DNA from 2 places in the Gordonia sp. IITR100 genome. Region 1 is predicted to be linked to the other one. Evidence: riboswitches for the same ligand, from Rfam matches in the RefSeq annotation. Region 1 holds a riboswitch; the other holds the start of a gene.
The links. A riboswitch is a leader RNA that binds a small molecule or an ion and turns the genes downstream of it on or off. The one in region 1 is predicted to bind cyclic di-AMP.
Positions count from the first base shown of each region.

Region 2: it holds a riboswitch for cyclic di-AMP, as region 1 does, so the genes downstream of both, B1818_RS11445 (C40 family peptidase) here and B1818_RS17970 (transglycosylase family protein) in region 1, are expected to answer to the same signal.

Region 1 covers NZ_MVKV01000014.1:118,637-124,240, reverse strand. Annotated here, with positions in the region: gene B1818_RS18005 (MFS transporter) at 1-600, shown strand, start outside; gene B1818_RS18000 (DUF2771 family protein) at 597-1,109, shown strand; gene B1818_RS17995 (cold-shock protein) at 1,116-1,529, opposite strand; gene B1818_RS17990 (hypothetical protein) at 1,760-1,969, shown strand; gene B1818_RS17985 (flavin reductase family protein) at 1,975-2,520, shown strand; gene moaA (GTP 3',8-cyclase MoaA) at 2,534-3,622, shown strand; gene B1818_RS17975 (hypothetical protein) at 3,634-3,882, shown strand; cyclic di-AMP (ydaO/yuaA leader) riboswitch at 4,108-4,324, shown strand; gene B1818_RS17970 (transglycosylase family protein) at 4,331-4,951, shown strand; gene B1818_RS17965 (molybdenum cofactor biosynthesis protein MoaE) at 5,121-5,567, opposite strand; gene B1818_RS17960 (molybdenum cofactor biosynthesis protein B) at 5,564-5,604, opposite strand, start outside.
Region 2 covers NZ_MVKV01000006.1:92,897-98,500, reverse strand. Annotated here, with positions in the region: gene B1818_RS11455 (hypothetical protein) at 1-830, opposite strand, end outside; gene B1818_RS11450 (NlpC/P60 family protein) at 839-1,876, opposite strand; gene B1818_RS11445 (C40 family peptidase) at 2,107-2,793, opposite strand; cyclic di-AMP (ydaO/yuaA leader) riboswitch at 2,810-3,042, opposite strand; gene B1818_RS11440 (hypothetical protein) at 3,150-3,380, opposite strand; gene B1818_RS11435 (DEDD exonuclease domain-containing protein) at 3,659-5,458, shown strand; gene B1818_RS11430 (Lrp/AsnC family transcriptional regulator) at 5,485-5,604, shown strand, end outside.

The sequences.
Region 1 (5,604 bases):
AAGAACCCGCCGAACATCGTCGTCGGCGCGACCGCCGCCTGCTTCGTCGTCGCGGTCCTGGCCGCCATCTTCGGCAACATCGCCGCGGCCGCCGTGGCAGCCCTGGTCGCCTCCGGCACCAGCGCGATCGGGAAGGTGTGCCTCGACTCGTCCATCCAGGACGACCTGCCCGACGAGTCCCGCGCCTCGGCGTTCGGCCGGTCGGAGACGGTGCTGCAGCTGTCGTGGGTCTTCGGCGCCTCGCTCGGGGTGCTGCTGCCGCCGACCCTGTGGATCGGGTTCACGGTCGTCTCGGTACTGCTCGGCCTCGGGCTGCTGCAGACGGTGATGACCACCCGCGGCAAGTCACTGGTCCCCGGTCTGGGCGGTCGACGCCCCGACCACGCCGCGCCCACCGTCGCCTTCCGCGCGGCAGAAGCCCGATCGGCCACCCGGACCGGTCCGGCGGACGCCGACACCCGACCGCACGCCGCGCGGCCCTCGACCGCCCGGATGCCCACCCGGACCCCGTCGACCGCCCCGTTCGAGACCCGGGGTGAGCGCCCGTACAGCCCCGGCGATCACCCGCCGCCCAACCAGACAGGACAACGTCGTCAGTGATCAGCAGTGGTGAGAAGAAGGCTCTGTCGATCATCGCGATCGTCGTCGTGCTGTTCGTCGCGGTGGTGGGGACGTCGGTGTTCCTGCTGACCCGCAACGCGGCGCACGACGATCAGCCCTACCTGCACGTCGCGGTCGGCGATGAGTTGCACACCGTCGATCCGCGCTGGTGGTGCGATTTGATGCTGACCGCGTGCGATCCCGAGATCACCGCGCCGAACGAGACCGCGACGGTGCCGGTGCCGGTGGGTTCGACGATCATGCTGACGGTCTCGAGCGAGATCGCGCAGGGTCCGTGGAACCTCGCGGCGGTCTATCGGACTCCGCGCGGGATCGTCGAGGACGAGCAGCAGCAGGGCGCGGACGACACCTTCACCCTGACGCTCCGGTCGGAACCGGACCGGGTGCTGGTCGGGTTCACCGTGATCTCGGCGTCGGCGCGGCTCACCCCCGCCGACGACGTCCTGCCGCGCGGCGAGCTCGCGGTTCAGACCGCGCCCGCCGCGTAGTCGGCCCTAGGAGTCGAGCTCCCGCGCGACGGCACGCACGACTTCGGAGATCCGCTGTGCGGTCTTACGGTCGGGGTAACGCCCCTTGCGCAGGTCCGGCTGGACCTTGCCCTCGAGCAGGGTGATGAGGTCGGCGACCATCCCGTGCAGTTCGTCGGGGGTGTGCCGCTTCACGTCCTTGCGGGCGGCTTCGCGCACGTTCTTGGAGACGCTGGGTGCCGGTTCGAGCACCTTCACGCTCAACGCCTGCGGGCCGCGACGACCGGCGGCCATGCCGAACTCGACGCGCTGGCCCGGCTTGAGCGCCTCGACTCCGTCGGGCAACGCTGCCGAACGGACGTAGACGTCCTCACCGCTCTCCTGGGAGAGGAAGCCGAAGCCTTTGTCCGCGTCGTACCACTTCACCTTGCCGGTCGGCACTGTGCTCACCCTCATCTGTTCTAGATCTGTCGAAAAACGACCCGTCACGACAAAAGACGCCGTCACCCATCTCGCGGCCCGGACGGTGGAAGACCGTGCGAGCCCAGACGGATGCAAGGCGCCTGCTTCGGACCATCCTAGCCAACGCCCCACCGCGCGGTCACACCATTACCCGGCGGGCACGGATCGCGCGGCGTCGCACCGGCGCGCGTTGCACTACCGTGGCGGGTATGCAGAAGACATCCTCCCCGCGGTTGCTGCAGGCTGCCGGGGTCGTGTTCATGATCGGAATTCTGGCGATCGTGGCGTTGTTCCTGACACCGTTGGTGACCGGCGGCGACACCGCGCCGACCGCCGTCTATCTGCTGACCATGTGCGCACCGCTGGGCTTCGTCCTGGGCCTGGTGTACGCACTCCGTGCCGGACGCCGAGCCAGGTGAGGACCGTGACCACAACCATCGACACCACCCCCGATCTCTCCCCCGTCTCCGACGGGCGGGCGCTGCGTGACGCGTACAGCTGTTTCCCGTCGGGCGTCGTGGCGGTGTGTTGCGAACAGCGTGACGGGGATTCGACCACATTGATCGGAATGGCCGCGAGCTCGTTCACCACCGTGTCGCTCGACCCGCCGCTCGTCTCGGTCTGCGTCCAGAACACCTCGACGACCTGGCCGCGGATCCGTACCGCACCGGCCATCGGGGTCAGCGTGTTCGCCGGCGACCAGATCGAACTCTGCAAGCAGCTCGCCGGGTCGTCGGAGCACCGGTTCGACGGCATCACGCCGCTGAGCACCGATCGCGGGGCGGTCTTCGTGCCCGACGCGGCCGCCCACCTGTCGTGCACGATCCACAACGAGATCCAGGCCGGCGACCACACCGTCGTGTTGCTGGAGATCGGGACCTTGCGCGCCGATCCCGACATCGAGCCCCTGGTCTTCCACGCCAGCACCTTCCGCGCCCTGGAGGCGCGCACGGACCCGACCCGGAAGTGAGTCGCCCAGCACCATGAGCACGGTCGGCCTCGGACTGCCGCTGCCCCGCTCCCCGCGGGAAGCAGCGACCTCCGACGCGCCCACCGACGGGCCGTTGCTCGACACCTTCGGTCGGGTCGCGAAGGATCTCCGGGTCTCGGTCACCGACCGCTGCAATCTGCGGTGCTCGTACTGCATGCCGGCCGAGGGCCTCGACTGGATGCCCACCGACCAGGTGCTGTCCACCGACGAACTGATCCGGGTGCTCACCGTCGCAGTGCGCCACCTGGGAATCGAGCGCATCCGATTCACCGGCGGCGAACCACTGCTGCGCCGCGACCTCGAGGACGTCATCGCCGCCGTCGCGGGCCTCCCGCAGTCGCCCGAGATCGCGATGACGACGAACGGACTCGGACTGACCCGGCGGGTCGGCGGTCTGGTCGACGCCGGCCTCGGCCGTATCAACATCTCGCTGGACACCATCGACCCGGCCCGCTTCGCCGAGATCACGCGCCGGGACCGTCTGTCCGATGTGCTCGACGGCCTGGCGGCGGCCCGCCGCGCCGGGCTCGACCCGGTCAAGGTCAACGCCGTGGTACCCGACCGCAGCGACCTGCCCGGAGTCCCCGACCTGCTCGCCTACTGTCTCGAGCACGGTTACGAGCTGCGCATCATCGAACAGATGCCACTCGACGCCGACCATGCGTGGCAGCGAGCACAGATGGTGACCGCACAGGAGATCCTCGCGACCCTGCGGAAGCGGTTCACCCTGCTGCCCGACCCTGCGCCACGTGGGAGCGCGCCCGCCGCCACGTGGCTCGTCGACGGCCACCGCGGCGCGCACGGCCCGGCACGCGTCGGGGTGATCGCGTCGGTCACCCGGCCGTTCTGCGGGGACTGCGACCGCACCCGGCTCACCGCGGACGGATCACTGCGCAACTGCCTGTTCGCGACGTCGGAAACCGACGTGCGGCACGCGTTGCGCACCCTCCCCGACGACGAGATCGACGCCGCCCTCGCGCGCCTGTGGCGCGCGAACATGTGGGCGAAAGCGGCGGGCCACGAAGTGAACGCGGCGGGCTTCACCCAACCGGATCGGCCGATGTCGGCGATCGGCGGCTAGGCTCGCGTCCGATGCAGCTCACAGTTCGTTTCTTCGCGGCCGCGCGCGCCGCGGCCGGTGCCGAGGAGAAGGTGATCGACGTCGACCCGTCGACCCCGCTCGGCGCCCTCGAGGGCATCCTCGCCGCCGGAAACCCCTCCCTCGCCACGGTTCTCGAACGCTGCTCGTATCTGCGCGACGAGATCGCGTTCTCCGATCGGACGCGTGCGCTCGGCACGTGCACGACACTCGACGTCCTCCCCCCGTTTGCCGGTGGCTGACGCCACACCCGGCCTGTGACCTTAGTCACATCACGGTGCGGTAACAGGATGGGCACGGGACGGCCACTAACCCGTTGAACTGGGATGACGGCCGAAGTGGGTCGGAAGACCCGGATCCGGGCCGAAAATCGCTTGCGTCCAAGCAGGTGATTCAGTCCAACGAACGACGTACTGTTCGAAGCGTCCTCCTCGGAGGTCACGACACAGCAACCAAGACATAACGTCCCACCGGCCGCGCCGAGCCTCGTTCCGCCGGTGGGAACGACAAGCAATCTAGGAACGAGGACGGGGGACCCAACCTCATCCCCTGAGACCGGGCACCACACCAGGTGTCCTCGGGGTTAAGTCCCGGAAGTCGCGGCGACCACCACGACGACCCGGGACCGAGCACCTCTCGCTCGAACCCGACAGCTGACTTCGTAGGCGCGTGGAGAGAGGAAACACAGACATGTCCGGACGTCATCGCAAGCAGACGACCAGCACGGCCGCCAAGACCATCACCAAGGTCGCCCTCACCGGCGCGGTCCTCGGCGGCGGAGCAGCCCTCCTGGGCACCGGTACCGCCAATGCGGCCACCGACGCCGAGTGGAACCAGGTCGCGCAGTGCGAATCCGGTGGCAACTGGGCCATCGCGACCGGCAACGGCTACCACGGCGGCCTGCAGTTCTCCCCGAGCACCTGGACCGGCCACGGCGGCGGCGAGTTCGCCCCAACCGCCGATCAGGCCTCGCGCGAGGAGCAGATCGTCGTCGCCGAGCGTGTGCTCGGTTCGCAGGGCAAGGGTGCCTGGCCCACCTGTGGCACCGGCCTGTCGGGCTCGACCCCGCGCAGCGCGCCGACCGACACCCCGCGTGAGATCGCCCCGGTGCTCCCCGGCGGCAACGGCAGCGTCGACCTGGCGAAGACCACCGAGGACGTCGCCAACCAGGTCACCGACGCCCTCACCGAGGCCGGCGTCAGCCCCGAGATCAAGAACCTCTGGCAGGCGGCCAAGGACAGCGGCGTCACGCTGAACCAGGACCAGATCAAGCTGTTCAACGACAACAAGCACCTGCTGCCCAACCCCTGATCGCCGCTCGACGCCTGATCTGGGACCCAGACGAAGGGCCCCGCACGATGGACCATCCGTGCGGGGCCCTTTTCCATTGGTTTCGACAAGCTCAACCAGCGGGGGTCAGCTCAACCAGCGGGGGGTCAGCTCAACCAGCGGGGGTCAGCTCAACCAGCGGGGGGCGGGGTCAGGCCGAGTTGACCCATTCGTCGGTGCCGTCGTCGAAGAACTGGTGTTTCCAGACTGGCAGGCGGGCCTTGACCTCGTCGACGAGGCGCGAGCAGGTCTCGAACGCCGCCCGACGATGGTCGGCCGCCACCGCGACCACGAACGCGATGTCGCCGATGACGAGGTCGCCGACCCGGTGGGACACCGCGACCGCGCGCACCCCGTGGACCGCGGAGACCTCCGCGACGACCTCGGCCAGGACCTTCGTCGCCGTGGGATGCCCCGAGTAATGCAGCGCGGTCACGGTGCGGCCGCCGTCGTGGTCGCGGACCGCGCCCACGAACCCGACCACCGCACCGGCTTTACCTTCGGCGGCGTCGATGACCATCGCCTCGTGGTCGGCCAGCGTGATCGGCTCGTCGACGACCGCGGTGTGCACCACGTGCGAGCCGGCCTCTCGGGTCATCGGTGGTCGCCTCCGCGGATCTGATCGAGCGCGTGGT
Region 2 (5,604 bases), on a different contig from region 1:
AGGGCGGCGAACTCGTCGTCGGTCGCCGTGGCGACCACGACGGCGCGGCGATCCCAGTCGTCGCCCCAGAAGTCACTGACGGCATCCACCGCCCCGGGCAGCTCCCGCTGCAGCGTCGCCACCGTCGAAGACGTTCGGGGATACGAGGCGACCACCGACGTGCCGCCTGCGGTCGCGGTGTCGGCCACCTGGAGTCCGGGCAGCTCCCAGATCTGAGTGGGTGCGGGGTCTCCTCCCAGGGCCGTGGCGTCTCCGACGAGGCGCCAGGCCTCGCCGTAGCGGGCGACCACGAACTGGGTGCCGACGACCACCTCGGCCTCGTCGACTCCCGGGACCCCCTCACCGCCGAGCGCATAGCGCAACTCCACCGGAGCGACCCACGAGTCCGAACTCCCCCCGGCATCGAGGAGCTCCTGCAACTCACCGGGTACGAGCACCTCCGCCTCTTCGGTGGGCGCAAGCTGATAACCGAACCGTGCGAACCGCAGGGTGCCGCTGCGACCGTTCCGCGGCGTGAACCGGCTGGGCGCGAAACCCGCGGCGGCCGTGACGAATCTGTCCTTGAACGCCGGAGTGGCAGCGGTGTCGACGAGGGTGCCGATCGCCCGCACATCCCCGGAACGCACCGCTTCGGTGAGCGCGTCGAGCAACCGCGTCACGCCCGCCGCACGATCACGCGCGTAGACGTTGACCGCGGGGCTCGACGACACGGGCGCTGCGGACGAGCCGGGCCCGTCGGGCACGTCGACCGTGCCGCACGCGGTGGCAACTGCGATGACCAGAACGACCACGGCCGAGACGAGGCCGGCGCGCCCGCGCGGTGAGGTCACCGGTGGGACTAGAACCGGCGGGCAGAGTTGTACGGTCCGGCCTCGTCGAGCGGCTCGACCTTGACCGGAACGCCGAAGGTCGAGGCGTGGATGACATAGCCGTCACCGACGTACATACCGACGTGATGGGCATCGGGATAGTAGATGACCAGGTCACCGGGCTTGAGATCGTTCTTCTCGACCGGCTGACCACCGGCCATCTGCGCCTGACTCGATCGCGGGATGGTCTTGCCGGCCTGCCGGAACGCCCACACCATGAGTCCCGAGCAGTCGAACGAATTCGGTCCGGTGGCGCCCCACACGTAGGGGTCACCGATCCGGGTGAGCGCGGCGTGGGTGGCGATCAGCCCGGCGGCGGTGCCCTTGGGCACCAGTCGCGGATCGAAGTCGAAGGTCGGACCGCGCAGAGCCGCCAACTGCTTGCCGGTCATCGACTTGTAGATCGACCGGATCTGGATCGCCTGGAGCTGCAGGTCGGCTTGCTTCGTCTGAAGGTCACCACGGACCCGTTCGGCGCGGGAGACCGCCTCGGAGGCGGCCACCGCCGTGCGCTCGGCATCCTTCTTCGCGATGGCGGTCCTGGCCCGTACCTTCTTGATCGCGGTCAGGTCCACCGACGCCTGACGCGAGATCATGTCGAGACCCGACATCTGGTCCAGGAGCGCCTGCGGGGAGTCGCTGACCATCACGGCGTACAGCCCGCTGACCCGCGCGCCCTGATAGCTGGCGCGGACGATCGCGTCGACTCGGTTCTGGTGCACGGCGAGCTGGGCGCGGCTGGTGTCCAGCGTCTGCTGCGCCTCGGCCGCGGCTTTCTTGGCCGCCGCCACGATGCCGCGCTGCTTGTCGTACTCGATCTTGGCGTTGTGCATCGCCTCGGTGGTCTTCTCCGCGTCGATGCCCAGTTGCTTGTAGCGGTCGAGCAGCTGATCGGCCGAGCGCGCGGGCACCGCACGGGCGTCCCCGACGCCGCCGGCGACGGTCGGTGCCAGAACGGCGAACGCCGACAGGACACAGAGCGCCACCATCAGCGGACCCGAACGCATCCTCGGCCGCGTCGCGCGACCACGCCCCTCCCCGATCAGCACGGTCTACTCACTCCCTCGTGTGTGCTCGTCGATCCCTGAGCATCCCGGGCCCCTGCACCCGTACCCCGCGTCCCGTCGACCACCCTAGGCGGCCGACCGGCCCCCGGGACTGGTTCGGGCGGATCGCAATCCACGCGATCCGCCCGTCCAGAGACCTTCGTGCTCAGTCTGTTCGTGTTCAGTTGTCGTCAGTACCGACGGATGCCCGTCAGGGTCCACTCCTTGACGGCGTCGCGCTTCACCGGCGTGCCGTAGTTGGACGAGTGGACGAACTGACCGTTGCCGACGTAGATGCCGGCGTGGCCGCCACCGTTGAAGATCATGACGTCGCCGGGCTTGGCCTCGGAGTACGACACCGCGCGTCCGCCGCCGAGCTGGCCGTAGCTGTCGCGCGGGATGTTCTTGCCGGCCTGCTTGTAGGACCAGTAGACGAGGCCCGAGCAGTCGAATGCGTTGGGGCCGGCGGAGCCGTAGGAGTACGGCGCACCGATCTTGCTCTCGGCGGCCTTCACGGCCTTCTGACCGGCGGTCAGCTGCGGCTGGCCCAGGGGCGCGCCACCACCCTGCGGGCGGAACTGCTGCGGGATCTGCTCCGGCGCGATACCCGGCACGGTGAACTGCCCCAGGTTGGGGATCTCGACCGTGGCGGCGGGCGACTTCTTCACCGGCGTGGCCTCAGGCGCGGGCTTGGTCTCCGGGGCCTTCGCGCCGGGCAGGGCCGGGATCTCGAAAGTGCCCAGCGGGGTGTGGACCGGGGCGGCGAGAGCAGGGCCGGCGGCTGCGGCGAGCGAACCGAGTGTGATCGATCCAGCGATCACCGCCTTCTTGGCGACCGTGCTGCCACGATTGGGCTGTTCCAAACGATGTTTGGCCACGAAGCGAGTTCTCCTTCAGATCTTCCTCTACCGCCGACCGAGTTAGCTGTCGGGTTCGGGCCGGAAGAGTGGCCCTACACGTTTTTCGCGCATGAGGTATCCACTGGACACTCATGCGTGGCAACGCGATTCACCCCGATTCGGATCGGTTTCGACCGAGTCGCATCAGTGGTGATGCGCTCCGACGAGCCCGTCCGAAGGTTGTGGTTCCCCGGTTCGCCCGCGAGGGCGATTGAGCGGTGACTACTGCGGACCACTTCTGTTGAAGCGGGACGCTCCGCAAAGGTCTCAGAAAGGTTACGAAATCGGATGCGCTCTGTCCACCAGGCGACGGACAGCCAAACCTCGGCCGCTTCTCAGCCTGCCCTGAGGACGGTCACAGAGGCGCGTCGATCCGGCACCTGAACTGCGGTTTTGGCGGATCTTGCAGATCGTGCAGCGGCGCTGGTCACCATTGCAGCAGCCTGCAGAACATCGATGGCGAGGTCCAGTTCGGCATCCGCGTCCGAGGTGGCCGCCGTTACCGAACCTCCACCTTCGTGCGGCATATCGTCCCAGCTCGGACCACCAAACAGCACTGTCATCATGCACCCGTCGCAAGCGACGGGACGAGCCGGGCAGCGCGCACAATCGACGTACATAATGTGATCTCCATCTCATCTGGCGAGGGCGGGCCGCGTCGGCCCCGTTACGGGTCGTTGTGACCGTGAGAAGACCGCATTTCTCACGTCCAGGTGGAGACTAGGGGCGCCCACCGACAAGTCCGTCGAACAGCGATCGACACAGCAGTCACACGGGTCACACGACACGATGTCGGAGCGTCGCGGTCGCGATGTCGGTGGATCGAACTAGTGTTCGCCGGGTGATGCAGACCAGCGTGGACGGCTCGCCCGCGGGGCAGCTCACCTTCGCCGACCTGGAGGCCGCCGACCAGGGGGCCACGGGTGAGACGTCGAACGAGTTCAGCGACCGGTCGCTCTTCGAGACGACCCTCGTCGTCGTCGACCTCGAGACCACCGGGTCCGACCCGGTCCGCGACCGGATCACCGAGATCGGCGCGGTCAAGATCCGCGGCGGCGAGGTGGTCGGCGAGTTCGCCACGCTGGTCGACCCCGGCCGGCCGATCCCCCCGCAGATCGTGACCCTCACCGGCATCACCACCGCGATGCTGACCGACGCCCCCCGGATCGAATCGGTGCTGCCGTCGTTCTTCGAGTTCGCCCGCGGCTCGATCCTGGTGGCCCACAACGCTCGTTTCGACATGGGTTTCCTTCGGCAGAACGCGATCCGGCTCCACCTGCCGTGGACGTTCAGCCTCAGCCTGTGCACGGTGACCATGGCCCGGCGCATCCTCAGCCGTGACGAGGCGCCGACGGTCAAGCTGAGCGCGCTCGCCGACCTGTTCGACGTCTCCGTGCGGCCCACCCACCGGGCGCTCGACGATGCGCGCGCCACGGTGGAGGTCTTCCACCGGCTCCTCGAGCGCGTCGGCAATCAGGGCATCGCGACCGTCGGCGACCTGACGTCGTATCTCCCGAAGACCGACCCGCGCCTGCGCGCCAAACGCGCACTCGCCGACCATGTCCCGGCCCGTCCCGGGGTGTACCTGTTCCGCGGCCCGTCGAACGAGGTCCTCTACGTGGGCACCGCGGTGGACCTCCGCCGCCGGGTCCGGTCGTACTTCAGTGGCAACGACCCGCGCCGCCGCATCGCGGAGATGGTGCTCCTCGCCCAACGGGTCGACGTCGTGGAGTGTTCCCACGCCCTGGAGGCCGCCGTCCGCGAACTCCGGCTCCTCGGCGCGCACGCACCGGCGTACAACCGACGATCGACCCAGCCGCACAAGGGTTGGTGGGTGACCCTGACCGAGGAACGCTTCCCCCGGCTCAAGGTCAGCCGAACACCCACCGACGAGTCGATCGGCCCGGTGGGCAACCGCAACAACGCGGCGACCGTCGCCGACGTGATCTCGGCGGCCGCCGGTCTGCGCACGTGCACGACACGGCTCGGCGCGACGGGCTACCACTGGTGTCCCGAGGCCGATGGGAGGCGGCGGCCGGGGTCCTGCCGTGCGGCCACGGCGCAGCCGCAGACGGTGCCGGACTACTCTCCCCGGGTCACCGCGGCCCGCCGGCTCATGCGAGGTGAGGCCGACGAACTCCTCGACGGCCTCACCGCGCACCTCACCGACCTTGCCCAGGCCCACATGTTCGAGACCGCGGCGCGGCATCGGGACCGTCTCGCGCTCACGATCGACGCCCTCGCCCTCTGCCAGCGACTGGCCGCGCTGTGCGCGATCGCCGAGATCGTGGTCGCCCGGCCCGACGGTGAACGCGGCTGGCAGTTCGCGGTCATCCGGTACGGACGTCTCGCCGCCGCCGGACGCGCCCGACGCGGCGTCTCGCCCATGCCCGTCGTCGACGCGCTCGTCGCAGCCGCGGAGACCGTGTTACCGGCCCCCGGTCCGCTGCGGGGCGCGCCGGCCGAGGAGGTCGGCCTCGTGTACCGCTGGATGACCGAACCGGGCGCGCGCATCGTGTCGACGAGTGAGCCGGTCGCCCTGCCCGCCGGTTCCGCCGAACGCCGGCTCGGGTGGTCGCAGTCGGCGCACGACGCACGTGCGGCCAGACCCGTCGCCGACTCTCGCACACGGCAGGCGAGCTGAGGGCCACGCACCACTAGGCTGGCGGCATGATCACCGCCATCGTCCTCATCCAGGCCGACATCCACCGGATCCCGGAGACCGCCCAGGCCGTCGCCGACATCCCCGGGGTCGAAGAGGTGTACTCCTGTGCGGGCGACGTCGATCTG